One region of the Agathobacter rectalis ATCC 33656 genome, then DNA from elsewhere that is predicted to be linked to it. Evidence: predicted binding sites of a transcription regulator. Region 1 holds the regulator's gene; the other holds the start of a gene.

Region 1 (8,406 bases):
ACGGAACACTTTTCAACAACAAAAGTCAGATATCCAGGGAAAATATAAAAGCTATAAAAGAGGCAACTGCTGCCGGGATAAATGTGGTCATCTCCACCGGCCGTCCATTCGGAGGGCTGCCGTTTGAGGCAATTAAGGACACCGGCATCCGCTACGCTATTACTGCAAACGGAAGTGCAATCTACGAGATTGACACCAAAAAATGTCTTTACGAAAACTGCCTTTCTGATGAGACAGCGTTTTCAATAATTGATTACCTGATGACAAAGCGCGTTCATATGGATGCCTTCATAAACGGCTGTGGCTATTCTCCGTACAAGTGTCTCGAGGATGCAAAGGATCTCAAAATGCCTCCTTCTATAAAGGAATACATCATGACAACCAGGAAACGTGTGAACGATATCACTGAAATGATGCGCGAAAACAATTACCATATGCAGAAAATGACCATCAATTTCCCAAAGGATGCAGATGATAACTACTACTGCCGCGACGAAGTATTTGAGCACCTGAAAAAAATCCCTGAAATCACGCTTGTAAGCGGTGGCTACGGTAATCTGGAATTCACAAAAGCAGGCGTTGACAAAGGTGTGGCACTTCACAAGCTGACTCAACTCCTGAATATAGCAGCTGATGAGACAATGGCTGTCGGTGACACCGAAAACGACATGGCTATCGTAAAAGCCGCACACATCGGCGTGGCCATGGGAAATGCAACCGATGAGCTTAAGGCACAGGCTGATTACGTCACCGACACAAACGAAAATGACGGCGTAGCCAAGGCTATCCGCCACTTTATGGGTTAATCTCACAAATTTAATATAACGATACCGGTCATATAAGAGTATAATAGTTGTTTAGCGCAAAATAGCTGTTTAACACACAATAAATAATCACCTGTCATATATATCCCCGGAAGCACATATACTTCTAAGACAACATATGACAGGTGATTTTTTGATTGTAAAAAAATATTTATCCAATCCACTTGTGACCGGAACTATTTTTCTGACACTTGCCGGTACAACCAGTCGGTTTATGGGTTTTTTCTTTCGCATATTTCTTAATAACGTCATGGGCTCAACAGGTCTGGGACTCTATCAGCTTGTGATTCCACTCATGTCTGTATGCATGTCACTCTGCTGCAACGGCTTTCAGACTGCTACATCAAAGCTTGTTGCCGAAAAGCCTCAAAACAGGCAGATTATACTCATTTGCGCAATAATTATGTCAGCCACCATTGCTCTTTTACTCACAATTATTATGTATTCCAATGCCAACTACATAAGCCTTTGTATTTTAAGTGAGCCACGCTGCACAGAGCTTGTCAAGGCACTGTCCTTTTCCATTCTGCCCGCCGCTATCCATTCCTGCATAAACGGATACTATTATGGATTGAAAAAGGCAACCATCCCCGCTGCCACACAATTAATTGAGCAGACCGCGCGCATTGGCACCTGCTATCTGATATACGCAATACTATCTGACGGTGGCAGCTGCTTTAAGCCTGTATACTCTATATACGGCATCGTGGCAGGCGAAGCGAGCGCAACCGTCTTTTCTGTTATCACAATAAAAAAAGATTTCTCATACTTTAAAATATCCGTCAAAAGCCTGAAAACAACAGCCTATGGCATGGCTGCGCTTTTCATTCCTTTATCACTAAACTACATATTGGCAAGCTTTTCATCCTCAGTCGAAAATGTGCTTATCCCGAGAACTCTTAAGCTCTACGGACTATCACCGGCATTGGCCCTTGACATATTTGGAACCATTTCCGGTCTCACCCTTCCTGTGCTTTTATTCCCCGGTGTGCTTTGCAGCTGTGCCTGCGTGATGCTTCTGCCATCTGTTTCTGAAGCGAATGCCGCCGGAAAGGATACAAAAATCACAAAAACCATAAACTCCTGTGCCTTATTCGGACTATGCTTTGGTCTTATCTTTACATGCATATTCTATCTGCTGTCGGATTTTATAGGGGATTTTCTTTTTTCATCGAAGCTTTGTGGATATTTCCTTAGAAGACTGTGTTTTCTGTGCCCACTGATGCACATAAGCGGAATGCTCTGCAGCATACTGCACGGTCTGGGTAAAGCAAAGCAGGTGCTCTTTGTCAATCTGCTCACCTGTGCAATAAGAATTCTGATGATTATGCTTCTCGTACCCCACTATGGGATAGATGCATATCTGTGGGCTATGCTTGTGTCGCATGTGTTTGTGACACTTGCTGTCGGGATTCTCACCTGCCACACAGCACACAAATAAAAAAAGCCTGCACATACTCCAGGCATACCGGAATATGTGCAGACTCATAAAACTACAGATTATACACGTGAAAGGTACTCACCTGTTCTTGTATCAATCTTGATAACATCATCTGTCTCAACAAAAAGTGGTACATAAACTGTAGCACCTGTCTCAACTGTAGCAGGCTTTGTAGCACCTGTTGCTGTATCACCCTTGAAGCCAGGCTCTGTCTCTGTAACAGTAAGCTCAACGAAAAGTGGTGGCTCAACTGCAAATACATTGCCCTTGTGTGAACAAACCTTACACATCTCATTCTCTTTTACAAACTTGAGAGCATCGCCAACCTCATCCTTTGGTAAGTCAATCTGGTCATATGTCTCAACATCCATGAAATGATAGAAATCATCATCTGCATAAAGATACTGCATATCCTTACGGTCAATGTGTGCTGTAGGGCATTTCTCTGTTGGACGGAATGTCTTCTCAACAACACCACCACTGATGATATTCTTTAACTTTGTACGTACAAATGCTGCACCTTTTCCTGGTTTAACATGCTGAAATTCGATAATCTGATAGATGTTTCCCTCGAACTCGATAGTAACACCGTTTCTGAAATCTCCTGCTGAAATCATTAGTTACTTCCTCCTTAAATCGTGCGAGCCTAAGCTCTCTCATTCGTCCATTTTACAATAAAAAGCAATACATTTCAAGTATTTATTTTCTATTGCATGAATTTGTATTGGTTTTATATTAGTTTCTAGCCTCGATATCCGATATCATAGCTATTCTCTTTGCGTGTCTGCCGCCCTCAAACTCGGCTGTCAGATAAGCCTTTACGATATCCTTTGCAAGCTCAACACCTACAATCCTCTCACCAAAGGCTATGATATTGGCATTGTTGTGCTGTTTTACAAGGCGTGCTGTGGCTGTGTCTGAGCAAACTGCCGCACGGATTCCGTTGACCTTATTGGCTGCTATTGAGATACCCACACCGGTACCGCATATCAGTATTCCGCAGTCAAACTCGCCCGATGCCACTGCATTAGCCACCTTCTCACCATACTCCGGGTAATTGCAGCTCTCACTTGAATCTGTGCCGAAGTTGGTAACCTCGTGACCCATGCTCTCAACGTACTCCATTATTGTCTTTTTAAGCTCAACTGCTGCGTGATCGTTTCCGATTGCAATCTTCATAATATATATGCCTCCAAATTTTAAATTATTAGTTAAAAATTATTTATTTACTTTCTTTAAATGCTTCTTGTAGCATGCAATTACAGGCTTTTCAATAAAGCGCTTAAGCACAATCTGTATCTCCTCATGTGGGTCAATAGGTGCTACAAGTATTGATCTGATGCCCGTAAGATTAGCTCCGATGATATCTGTAAATATCTGATCTCCCACAAAAAGAGTGTTTTTCGTATCTGTGCCAAGCCTCTCCATTGCTGTACGATAGCCTGATGGCTTGGGCTTTCCTGCCTTGTAGATATACTTTATCCCAACCTGCTTAGCAAAGCTCTTCACACGCGGCTCTTTGTTGTTTGAGAGCACAAGGCACGAAAAACCAAGCTCCTTAAGGTGCTTAAACAAAGCAATCGCCCGCTCATCAGCAGGCGAACCATGAGTCACAAGGGTGTTGTCGATATCAAAAATAATGCCCCTGTAGCCCTCCTTATATAATTTATCAAAATCTATGCTGTATGTCGAGTCAATGTACTCTCCCGGGTATAAAAAACTCATAGTATAAAATTCTCTGTCTCCCTGTTAATCTGTTCATTCAAGGCTGCCTGCTGCATAACCATACCATCCGCACTGCCGACAAAATGCTGATACTGCTGCAATACCTTATCCTTGTCTAAATCGGATACAGCCTTTGCGACATCAAGTGTGCTGATATCACTGTCAGCACCCTTAAGCTCATAGCTCGCATTGGAATCATATGTCTTTGCATAATCAAGCGAGGTAAAGCTCTGCCTTGCCCTTGCAGCCTCATAATCAGCCGTATCATCAGCAATGGATTGCTGTGAAGCTGTGTCATCCACTGCCTGCTTCGAACTCATAATCTGGCTGTTTCTAAGCTCGTTTACCCTTATGGAATTGTATGAATAAAAGCCTTCGCTCGGGCGAATACCGGAAATGTTCATACGCACCTTCCCATCCTGTTTTAAATAAATCCTGCTGCCTAAACACTATTTGGTGTCAAGCATCTTTTTAAGCTCTGTCATAAATGTATTGACATCCTTAAACTCTCTGTAAACTGACGCAAACCTCACATATGCTACCGCATCAAGGTCCTTTAATCTGTCCATAATCAACTCTCCGATGAGTGATGTAGAGATTTCCTTTTCCTCTCTGGCAAAGATTTCTATCTCGACCTCATCTACAAGCTTTGAGATTGTATCTGCTGAAATCGGTCTCTTGTGACATGCAAGAAGCACGCCCTTTTCAATCTTGGAGCGGTCATACTGCTCTCTGTTGTTGTCCTTTTTTATAACGATGAGCGGGATTGTCTCCACCTTCTCATATGTAGTGAAACGCTTGCCGCAATCATCGCACAGCCTTCTGCGCCTGATAGAGCTGTTGTCATCAGCCGGTCTTGAGTCTATTACCCTTGTGTTGTCACTACTGCAAAATGGACACTTCATGCTGTACCCTCCGTAGGTATCATATAGTATGAAGAAGCAAAATATCTTTGTTTCTCATTATAATACTTCAAATCATCATCTGTATTTAAAAAGACCTATACATATTTTAGTATATATATACTAATTTTCGTTGTCAATATGTTTTGTACTGATTTCGACTTTTTTTATATTTTTTTTGTATTTATAAAATCATAACAGCTTGCGCCGCATATCAGACTCACATATATTTACCAATATTATATCGGGTCCAATCTTCACAATCTTAACCCATGGAATACAATATTCATAATCCCTGCAAAATATTCCCATATATTTTCCCGGTCCCGGCACGATAATCGCACAGATTTTGCCACAGACCGGGTCAAACTCCAAATCCCGTACGTGCCCTATGAACCTGCCCTCCTCCACGCTCACAACCTCTTTTTCGCATAAATCCAGAAAACGCATAAAACAGACCTCCCTTGGTCTATCTTATGCGTTTCTTTTTGATTTTGTGCTTATAAAAGCGTTTTATTCATAAAATTATACATTAAATCTGAAAAGAATTACATCTCCGTCCTTAACAACGTACTCTTTTCCTTCCATGCCTACGATGCCCTTTTCTCTTGCGGCTGCAAGGCTTCCGTTGTCAAGAAGATCCTGATAGTTGACTACCTCCGCCTTGATGAAGCCACGCTCGAAATCAGTATGTATCTTGCCGGCTGCCTGTGGTGCCTTTGTACCTTTCTTTATAGTCCATGCACGGCACTCATCCTCTCCTGCTGTGAGGAAGGAAATAAGTCCGAGAAGTGAATAGCTGGCTGCTACAAGCTTATCGAGACCGCTTGACTCAACACCTAAATCCTCAAGGTACTCCTTCTTTTCGTCCTCATCGAGATCTGCAAGCTCCTGCTCAATCTGTGCACAGATAACAAATACCTCTGCGCCCTCTTCCTTTGCCATTTCTCTTACCTTTGCAACATGCGGATTGCTTGCGCCGTCATCTGCGAGGTCGTCCTCTGATACGTTTGCTGCGTAGATGGTAGGCTTTGCTGTAAGGAGATTATATCCCTTGAACCAAAGCTGTGCATCCTCATCATCAGGCACTTCAAAGGTTCTGGCCATCTTTCCGTCCTCAAGATGAGCCTTTACTGCCTCAACAAGCTCAAGCTCCTTTGCAAGTGTCTTGTCCATTCTTGCCTGCTTTGCAATCTTTGCAATTCGCCTGTCAAGAATCTCAACATCCGAGAAAATAAGCTCAAGATTGATTGTCTCGATATCTCTTGCAGGATCTACAGAGCCATCTACATGGATAATGTTTGTATCCTCAAAGCAGCGCACTACGTGTACGATTGCATCTACCTCACGGATATTTGCAAGGAACTGGTTTCCAAGTCCCTCACCCTTACTGGCTCCCTTCACAAGACCTGCGATATCAACAAATTCGATTGTTGCAGGTGTAACCTTCTTTGTGTGATAGAGCTCTCCGAGCTTTACGATTCTCTCGTCAGGCACTGAAACAATACCTACGTTTGGGTCGATTGTGGCAAAAGGATAGTTTGCTGAAAGCGCTCCTGCCTTTGTGAGTGAGTTGAATAATGTAGACTTTCCGACGTTCGGAAGTCCGACGATTCCGAGTTTCATGGTATATATATCTCCTTTAAATTGATTTCATATGTATTTTGTGTATCGGATGTTTGTTGATACAACTATGTAGTGTACCACATTGCAAGAGATTTGTACATAACCTAATATGCAGGAAGGTTTTCACATTTTATTATTCACTTACCATCTCATCACACTTAATCTGCTCGATATGTATGGCAAGGTAGCCTGTCTCATTGTCCAAAAACTCATGATTTAAGTCCTTTCCAAGCTCTTTACATATATCACCTGCCAGTGCGAATGACTCCGGATAATTTTTCTCGATAAACTGATTGAGATCAACCTTTAATTTTTCTCCGGTCGCGGCTCTTGATACCATGTGGCGGATATGGTTCATGAGGCGGTTGTAGGCCATAGTAGTGACATCTATGTGCTTTCCAATCTTTTCCTCTATAAATGTGGCGCATTTTCGAACTGCTGCCGCCATCTCCATGGCATCCGATACCTTTGAATTGTTTAAGGATGTATGAATTACTTCTCGTAGGTGTCAACTGCGTAGAGAGGCTCCCCCGCCTTAATCGGTCCGTCTGTGATGAGGCGGATTTTCTGATTATCTTTTAGCTCTGTGCAGATGACAGGAGTTGTAACTGATGGTGCGTTCGCCTTTAAGTAGTCAAGGTCAAGCTTCATGAGCACATCGCCCTTATTAACATGGCATCCTGCCTCAACCTGTACGTCAAAGCCTTTACCCTCGAGCTTTACTGTATCAATTCCTACATGGATTATCATACCAATTCCTGAGTCGGTTGTAAATCCCAAAGCATGCTTTGTATCAAAAACGAATAAAACAGTTCCATCCTCAGGTGCTACAACCACGCCCTCCTCAGGTGTGACTACTGCTCCGTCACCCATCATTTTGCCGGCAAAAGCCTCATCCGGTGCTGTTGAGAGGTCTGCTGCTATTCCTGTCATAGGGCTTGAGATGATAACTGTGCTTGTCGGCTCTTTGGTGTCAGCAGCGTCCTGTGCTTTATCTGAAACGGTGCTTGAATCTTCTGTTTTTGAATCAGTGGCCGAAGCTGCATTTTCATTCTTCACTTCATCTGCGTCTGCTGTATTATTTTCTGCTGCATCATCCTCGAAATGCTCCTCTGTCACACTCGCAAGATAATCCTCCAGATCTGATTTTATCACTGTTACTCTTGGTCCATAGATAATCTGTACGCCCTGTCCCTTGTGCACGACTCCTGATGCTCCTGTTGATTTAAGAAGCGCATCGTTTACCTTGTCGGGATCAATTACTGTGATACGAAGCCTTGTCGCACAGCAGTCCACATCTGAGATATTGGCTTTGCCGCCGAGACCTCGTGATATAGTCTGCGAGAGCTCGTCTACAGTCGCTTTGTCGTCAGAAGCTTTTGTATCCTTAGCAGCTTTTCTTGCATTTACATCTGCCTTGGTGTAGAGCTTTGTCTCTGTATCGTCATCCTCACGGCCCGGAGTCTTGAAATCAAACTTCTTTATAAGGAAGCTGAAAATAAAGTAATACAGTAAGAAATATACTATTCCCACCGGAATCACGAGCAGCCAGCTTGTCTTTTCATTTCCCTGCAATATACCAAACAGGAAGAAATCAAGTAATCCTCCTGAGAAAGTAAGTCCTACAGCGATGTTTAAAATATGTGCTATCATGTATGCGCTTCCTGCGAGCACTACCTGTACTGCAAAGAGAGCCGGTGCTACGAAAAGGAATGAGAACTCAAGAGGCTCTGTGATTCCTGTAAACATACATGCAAGTGTTGCAGAAAGTAAAAGGCTTCCTGCCTGTTTTTTCTTTTCCGGCTTTGCACATTTATACATTGCAAGTGCTGCTCCCGGAAGTCCAAAAATCATGAAAATGAACTCTCCCGAGAAATATCTTGTGGCA
Region 2 (8,406 bases), 950 kb from region 1:
CCATAACACCGCCGGCAAGAGCGCAGAGCACGTAGCTTAGATTTCCAATCTGTGCGTTTACAGGACCGAGCATGTTGGAGTACATGTTGGCATTGTAAGCGCTTTCAAAGAGTTCATCGTTTATTTTGTCGAAGGCTTCAATATTTTCCTGCTCGTGGGTAAATACCTTGACTACCTTCTGGCCGTTGAGCATTTCCTCGATGAAGCCGTTAACCTTGCCGAGGTCGCGCTGCTGTGCAAGGAAATAGCGGCTGGAGAAGCCTGCAAATTTCTTTGTCACGACTGTTGTTACGATTACCATCACGATAGTTAGTATGGTGAGCGGAATATTTAATATGACCATTGAAACAAAAACGCTCACAACAGTGATAGCACTGTTAAGTATCTGCGGAAGACTCTGGCTGATGAGCTGGCGGAGTGTATCGATATCGTTTGTATAAATTGACATGATATCGCCGTGCGCATGTGAGTCAAAGTATCGGATTGGCAGATCCTGCATATGGGAAAAGAGCTCAACACGCAGGTTCTTAATGGTGCCCTGTGATACGTAGATCATTATTTTGCTGTATGCAAACGTACTGATGACGCCGATGCCGTAGAATACGGCGACCCTTCCCATTGCTGCAAGGAGTGGTCCGTAGTCGGGACTTCCTGTCTTAAGCAGTGGTACTATATAGTCATCAATCAAATTTTTGGTAAACATGGTTCCCTGCACATTTGCAAGTACACTGACAAAGATACATATCACAACAATTATGCAGGCCGGTAAATATTTCTTGAAAATAAATCCCATGAGGCGCGCAAAAAGCTTACCGGGATTTTTAATTTTGGGTTTTGGACCTCGTGGTCCTCGTGGTCCTGGCATCAGGCAGCACCTCCTTCATCAAAGTCTCCTCCGCCGTTTGTCTGGGAATCGTAAACATCGCGGTAGATTTCATTATTTTTAAGCAGATTTTCGTGAGTGTCAAAGCCGTCCACTTTTCCGTCATTCATCACGATGATACGGTCAGCATCCATGACTGATGAGATACGCTGTGCGATGATGAGCTTAGTGGTTCCCGGTATTGTTTTTGCGAGGGCAGCACGGATTTTTGAATCTGTTGCTGTATCCACAGCCGAGGTGCTGTCATCGAGTATGAGTATCCTTGGCTTTTTAAGTAGAGCTCTTGCGATACACAGACGCTGCTTCTGGCCACCGGATACGTTGGTTCCGCCCTGCTCTATGTAGGTGTTGTACTTGTCAGGGAAGGACTCGATAAAGTCATCGGCGCATGCCATTTTGCAGGCCTCAATACACTCATCTGTGGTAGCGTTTTTGTCACCCCAGCGCAGATTTTCGAGTATGGTGCCCGAGAAAAGCACGTTCTGCTGGAGCACGACAGCGACCTTGTTTCTGAGAGTGTCCATATCGTATTCACGCACATCGTGGCCCCCAACGATTACAGAGCCTGTGTCTGTGTCATAGAGACGGCTTATCAGGTTTACAAGGGAAGATTTCGAGCTTCCGGTTCCTCCTATGATGCCGATGGTCTCACCGGATTTTATGTCTAGATTTATATCTGACAGAACCGGAGTTTCAGCGGTGTCTGAATATCTGAAGGATACATGCTTAAAGCTTATGCTTCCGTCAGGCACATCGTAAAGCGGTTCCTTTGGATTGTGCAGTGTGCTCTGTTCATTTAATACCTCGCTGATTCGTCTTGCGGATGCGAGTGAGAGTGAAATCATTACAAACACCATCGAGAGCATCATGAGGTTCATCAGAATATTCATGCAATAGGTGAGAAGAGCCATCAGATCACCTGTAGTGAGAGTGCTGCTTACCACCATATGAGCTCCGAGCCAGCTTATTAACAGGATGCAGGCATACACTGTAAACTGCATGAGAGGAGAGTTGTATACCACAAGGCTTTCTGCCTTCACAAATACGTCGTAGATATTCTGTGCTGCCTTTGAAAAACGTTTCTTCTCATAATCCTCACGGACGTATGCCTTTACAACGCGGATAGCGGATACGTTTTCCTGTACGCTTTCATTCAGGTCATCATAGCGCTTGAAGGCTCTGTCGAAGTATTTCATGGCCGCCTTACTGATGAAAAGCAGTAAAGCTCCAAGCACAATGACAGCGATTAAGTATATTGTCGCAAGGCGAGGGCTGATGAAAAATGACATAGCCATCGCACATATTATGGATGCAGGGGCTCTCATAGCCATGCGAAGCAGCATCATGTAAGCATTCTGGATGTTGGTCACATCGGTTGTCATACGTGTGACAAGGCTAGCGGATGAGAATCTGTCGATATTTGCAAAGGAAAAGGTCTGGATGTTGCGAAACATTGCAGCACGCAGATTTTTTCCAAAGCCCATGGCGGCCTTTGCACCATATTTTGCACCGAGACATCCTGTCAAAAGACCAAACAGTGCTGCGACAATCATCCACACACCCATGATATAGATATGCCTTGTGTCGCCCATATTGACACCGTTGTCGATGATTGATGCCATGAGAAGAGGGATTATGGTATCCACAGCCACCTCAAGCAGCATGAAAACAGGTGTCGCAATCGAAGCCCATTTGTATTCCTTTATTTGGGCACCTAGTGTTTTTAACATATGTTTTGTCCTTTCTTCTTATATTTCATATTTGATTAAAACAAACTTCCCACATTTATGGTAATGTGGTTAACTAAAAAAATACTTGCATTTAATTAGTTAGTGTGCTAACTATATTATAGATATACTTTTTTTATTGTCAAGAAAAATCTATGAAAGGATTTCAGATATGAAGGAGTTTACACCGGATAAATACTTAGGACACAAGATAAACCGCATCAGCAGGAGCATAGACAGATATTTTGACAGAAAAAGGTGCAGTAAAACAGAATGTATACCGCGAAGCCAGGGGATGATGATTGGATATATAATGGATAATCAGGGCCAAAATATATTTCAAAAGGATATCGAAGCAAAGTTTCATCTGTCAGGAGCCACAGTGACAAATATGCTTAAAAGTCTTGAAAAAAACGGCTATATCGTGCGCACACCTATGGAAAATGATGCAAGGCTTAAGAGGATTGAGCTGACGCAAAAAGCACTGGACCATGAAAACAGGGTAAGGGAAAATATAATGGTAATAGAGGAAGCCATGCACGAAGGCTTTTCTAAGGAGGAGTTTAACATGATGCTTGGCTTTTTGGACAGAGTGATTGACAATATGGAAAAGCTTAACAAGTAACAAAATAATTACAGAGTTGAAAAAGTAGCATAAATATTGTGGATTTTTTTGTGCAATAAGTCAAAATGCTACAAAATATTGTTGAGCGTATTGACATAGCAACAATATCTTGTATAATTTAGATTGTCATCAAAAGACAGATGCACAGATTTGTATTAAATAATATGGCATTTTATATGTAGCTATATCGTAATTGTTTGGTGAAAAGCCCGCTTTACATTGCAGGGCAGTGACATGAATTAATGATTACATCTCATTTATAGCTGCATATTTTGTGCCATTACACATGATAAAATGTATATATATAGTATGTGCATTGAATGACAATACTATATATAGTACACTACATTATATGGAATATAGTATACAGAGAGGAGAAATTTACATGAAAATCATCAAGCGAAGCGGCAGTGAGGATATATTTGATGCAGCCAAAATTGTAGCTGCCATTAGAAAGGCAAACGATTCAGTGCTAGACTATGAGAAGCTTACTGCTGATCAGATTGAGGAAATTGCAAGCAACGTGGAGACTGCATGTGAGAACATGAAGCGCTCTCCAAGCGTTGAGGAGATACAGGATATGGTGGAGAACCAGCTCATGAACAAGCGTGCCTTTACCGTAGCCAGAAACTACATTACTTACAGATATAAGAGAGCCATCGTCCGTAAGTCAAACTCTACGGACCAGCAGATTCTTAGCCTTCTTGAGTGCAATAACGAGGAGGTAAAGCAGGAAAACTCCAACAAGAATCCTACTGTAAACAGCGTGCAGCGTGACTACATGGCAGGTGAGGTGAGCAAGGATATCACACGCCGTTTCCTGCTTCCTGAGGATATAGTGGAGGCTCATGAGAAGGGGCTTATCCATTTCCACGATGCAGATTATTTTGCACAGCATATGCACAACTGCTGTCTTGTAAACCTTGAGGACATGCTTCAGAACGGCACAGTAATCAGTGAGACTATGATTGACACACCAAAGAGCTTTTCAACAGCCTGCAACATTGCTACACAGGCTATCGCACAGATTGCCAGCTCACAGTATGGTGGACAGAGTATCTCGCTTGCACATCTGGCACCATTTGTACAGGTCAGTCGTGAGAAGTTCAGAAAGCAGGTGCAAAAGGAATTCGAGAGCGTAGGCCTTGATTTAGATGAAGAAAAAATCAACGAGGTAGCAGAGCTCCGTGTCAAGGAGGAAATCAACCGTGGTGTGCAGATGATTCAGTATCAGGTCATCACACTCATGACTACAAACGGACAGGCACCGTTTATCACAGTATTCATGTACCTGAATGAGGTATCCGATCCGCAGACAAAGGCAGATCTTGCCGCAATCATTGAGGAGATGCTGCACCAGAGAATAAAGGGTGTAAAGAACGAAAAGGGTGTATATATCACACCGGCATTCCCTAAGCTCATATATGTGCTTGAGGATGATAATATCACAGAGGATTCAAAGTACTGGAATCTCACAGTGCTCGCGGCACAGTGCTCTGCAAAGAGAATGGTGCCTGACTATATTTCAGAGAAGGTCATGAAGGAGCTTAAGGACGGAGATGTGTATACATGCATGGGCTGCCGTTCATTCCTCACAGTGGACAGATGCTCACAGACAGCGGGCAATGTGGCACATGCCGAGAACTTTGATCCAAACAAGCGTAAATACTATGGACGTTTCAACCAGGGTGTTGTCACCTTAAATCTCGTTGATGTGGCATGCTCATCAGAAAAGGATGAGGAAAAATTCTGGAAGATACTTGATGAGAGACTTGAGCTGTGTCATAGAGCACTTATGTGCAGACATAAGAGGCTTCTTGGTACCAAATCCGATGTAGCACCGATTCTCTGGCAGAACGGAGCACTTGCACGTCTGAAAAAGGGAGAGGTTATAGACCCATTATTATTTAACGGATACTCAACAATCTCACTCGGCTATGCAGGACTTTGTGAGTGTGTACGCTATATGAAGGGAGTATCACACACAGAGCCAAAAGAGGGAACACCGTTTGCACTTAAGGTAATGCAGCGCTTAAACGATGCATGTGAGCAGTGGAAAAAGGAGTCAAACATCGATTTCAGTATATATGGCACACCGCTTGAGTCTACCACCTATAAGTTCGCGAAGTGCTTACAGAAGCGCTTTGGTATCATAAAGGGTGTTACCGACAAGAACTATATTACAAACAGCTACCATGTGCATGTAACAGAGCAGATTAATGCATTTGACAAGCTAAAGTTTGAGTCCCAGTTCCAGAAGCTGTCTCCGGGTGGCGCTATCAGCTACGTTGAGGTACCAAACATGCAGGACAATATCCCTGCAGTGCTTTCAGTAATGCAGTACATTTACGACAATATCATGTACGCAGAGCTGAATACAAAGAGCGACTATTGCCAGGTATGCGGCTACGACGGAGAAATCAAAATCGTAGAGGAAGAGGGCTCAGGCAAGCTTATCTGGGAGTGCCCACACTGTGGCAATCGTGACCAGAACAAGATGAGTGTAGCCCGCCGTACATGCGGCTATATAGGCACACAGTTCTGGAATCAGGGAAGAACCCAGGAGATTAAAGAGCGAGTGCTTCATCTGTAGAAGTTAAAGGAATTGTATTTGAGACAGACCATTCTAAAAGCACAACATAAAGCATAAGAAAAATAAAACCGTCGTACCGGGCCGTAAATGGCAGGGTACGACGGTTTTACTTATGTTCTTAAATGATTAATTATTTCAATTACTCATCAAATTTTTGAGCCTTATCGAAGAGCTCATAAACCTCTTTTGAAGGCTCATTTGTGCAAAGTGTCACAACAACGGCTGCGATAAGTCCTAAAACAAATCCCGGCAGCAGCTCGTAGATTCCGGTTGATGTGAGGAATGCATACCACAATATATCAACGGCAGCACCTGTTATGATTCCTGCAACAGCACCCTTGAAGTTAAAGCGCTTCCAGAAGAGGCTGAGCATGATTGCAGGTCCAAAGGCAGCTCCAAAGATACCCCATGCATTGGAAACAAGTGCCATGATAGAGCCGGCATTAGGGTTTGATGCGATGATGAGTGCTGCAACAGAGATTCCAAGAACGACAATACGGCCGGTCCACATCATCTCTTTATCACTTGCCTTGCCTTTTCTGATGACAGGCTTGTACACATCACTCGAGAATGCAGATGAAGCAGCAAGCAGCTGGCTGTCTGCGGTGCTCATGGAAGCAGCAAGCACTGCAGAGAGGAGTATACCTGAGATAACACCCGGGAAAATCTTTCTTACAATCTGGATGAAAACAAGAGAGTTTTCATTGATTGATTCGTCAAAGCCAAGGAAAAGTCTTCCGATTACTCCGATTAAGGTTGCAAAAAATACAATAAGCAAGGTCCATGTGATTCCGATTTTTGCTGATTTTTTCAAATCCTTCTGTGATTTGATGGACATGAATCTGATAATGATATGTGGCATACCAAAGTAACCAAGTCCCCATGCCAGTCCTGACACGATATCCTGCCAGCTTGAGAATGGATTTAAGTAACCGCCCGGGAGTGATGACATAGATGATGTATCAAGCATAAATGCTGCAAAAATCGGTGCTATAAACATAGAACCAAGTACGAGCATGCCCTGGAAAAAATCGGTCCAGCATACAGCCGAGAAGCCGCCGAGGAAGGTATAGCCTACGATGACAACTGCTGCAAGATACATGGCAATCTGTGGATCCATTCCTATTACAGTGTGGAAAAGAGTACCACATGCCTTTACGCTCGATGCCGCATAAATAGTGTATGCAACCAAAAACACAATTGCACAAATCACCTGCAGTGCAAGTGATTTGGACAGGAATCTGTTGGTCAGATACTGCGGAATGGTGATGGAGTCGTTTGCTACAATCGAGAATTTTCTCAGTCTAGGGGCCTCTAGCAGCCAGCTTATAGTGTAGCCGATTGCAAGTCCTACAGGAATCCATACCTGACCTAAGCCCAGTGCATAGATAGAAGTAGGAAGTCCCATGAGTACCCATGCACTCATGTCTGAGGCTCCGGCTGACAGCGCCGCAACCCATGGTCCCATCTCACGTCCGCCGAGGAAGTAGGTCTTTTCTCCGCCGTTTCTGTTTTTCACGAAGAAGAAGATACCGATACCCAGCATGCACAGCAGATAGACGATAAATACAATAATTTCTGATGTTTTCATTTGTAGTACCTCTTTAATAGTTTATTTAGTAACCATGCTACCACGTTAGCGTGATAAAGGCAAGAAAAACTTTCTCTTGACGAATACACTGCGTTGACATATCATAGTATATAAGTGAAAGGGAGTAGCCGGCACGAGAGTGCTTACTTATCCGTCAGTACGATTGCTCATACATATCATACATATATGACAGCAATCCGGAGAGTGATTAAATGGCGAGACTTTTGTTGTTTTATACAGCAGAAGTGTTGCCTTTTTTGTATACAAAAACCTTCTGCTGATAGGACATAGCTGTAACTATCAATTAATCAGGCATCCTTAAAAAGGACAGCAGAAGGAGGAAAATTATGATTTTTGTAGCAATTTTACTGCTTATAGCAGGCTTTGTAGCACTGGTGAAGGGCGCGGATGTGTTTGTGGATGGAGCGGCGGCGCTCGCCGGGAAATTTGGTATTCCGCAGCTTGTGATTGGACTGACAATTGTGGCGATGGGCACGTCGCTGCCGGAGGCGGCAGTCAGCATCACTGCAGGAATAAAGGGTAATGCGGGGATTACAGTCGGCAATATTGTCGGCAGCAATATACTAAATATCCTTATAATCCTGGGAGTGACGGCACTCATCACAAATGTAGCCATACAAAAAACCACCTTCAAATACGAGATACCGTACATGCTTCTTATCACAGCGGTGCTTCTCGTGATGGGAATGACAGGCAATGAAATCACATTCATTGAGGGTGTTATACTGTGGATTTTATTTATTGCATATCTGCTTTATTTGTATATTCTGGCAAAAAAGGGCAATGACAGCGGTGATGAGCAGTCGGTAAAGCTATATCCGGTATGGAAATGTCTGTTCTTTATTGTGCTGGGCGGTGTATGCGTCGTAATTGGAAGCCAGTTTGTCGTAAACGGTGCCACGACCATAGCAAGAGCCTGCGGCATGAGTGAGCGCTTTATCGGACTGACAATCGTTGCATTCGGCA

The links. The regulator NrdR, encoded in region 1, represses ribonucleotide reductase genes. The targets are predictions, from matches to a motif close to CACAANATNTTGTG.
Region 2: nrdD (anaerobic ribonucleoside-triphosphate reductase) is a predicted target of NrdR. The motif match lies at 3,563-3,576, and genes of this name have one in related genera.

What each region holds. Positions count from the first base shown of each region.
Region 1 covers NC_012781.1:1,309,913-1,318,318, reverse strand. Annotated here, with positions in the region: gene EUBREC_RS06380 (Cof-type HAD-IIB family hydrolase) at 1-806, shown strand, start outside; gene EUBREC_RS06375 (oligosaccharide flippase family protein) at 958-2,265, shown strand; gene efp (elongation factor P) at 2,325-2,882, opposite strand; gene rpiB (ribose 5-phosphate isomerase B) at 3,001-3,444, opposite strand; gene EUBREC_RS06360 (YqeG family HAD IIIA-type phosphatase) at 3,484-3,990, opposite strand; gene EUBREC_RS06355 (hypothetical protein) at 3,987-4,394, opposite strand; gene nrdR (transcriptional regulator NrdR) at 4,440-4,895, opposite strand; gene EUBREC_RS06345 (YlmC/YmxH family sporulation protein) at 5,085-5,342, opposite strand; gene ychF (redox-regulated ATPase YchF) at 5,418-6,518, opposite strand; gene EUBREC_RS06335 (PRD domain-containing protein) at 6,652-6,966, opposite strand; gene EUBREC_RS06330 (PTS sugar transporter subunit IIABC) at 7,011-8,406, opposite strand, start outside.
Region 2 covers NC_012781.1:2,264,350-2,272,755, reverse strand. Annotated here, with positions in the region: gene EUBREC_RS10845 (ABC transporter ATP-binding protein) at 1-865, opposite strand, end outside; gene EUBREC_RS10840 (ABC transporter ATP-binding protein) at 865-2,613, opposite strand; gene EUBREC_RS10835 (MarR family winged helix-turn-helix transcriptional regulator) at 2,783-3,235, shown strand; gene nrdD (anaerobic ribonucleoside-triphosphate reductase) at 3,621-5,828, shown strand; gene EUBREC_RS10825 (sodium/proline symporter) at 5,968-7,419, opposite strand; gene EUBREC_RS10820 (calcium/sodium antiporter) at 7,767-8,406, shown strand, end outside.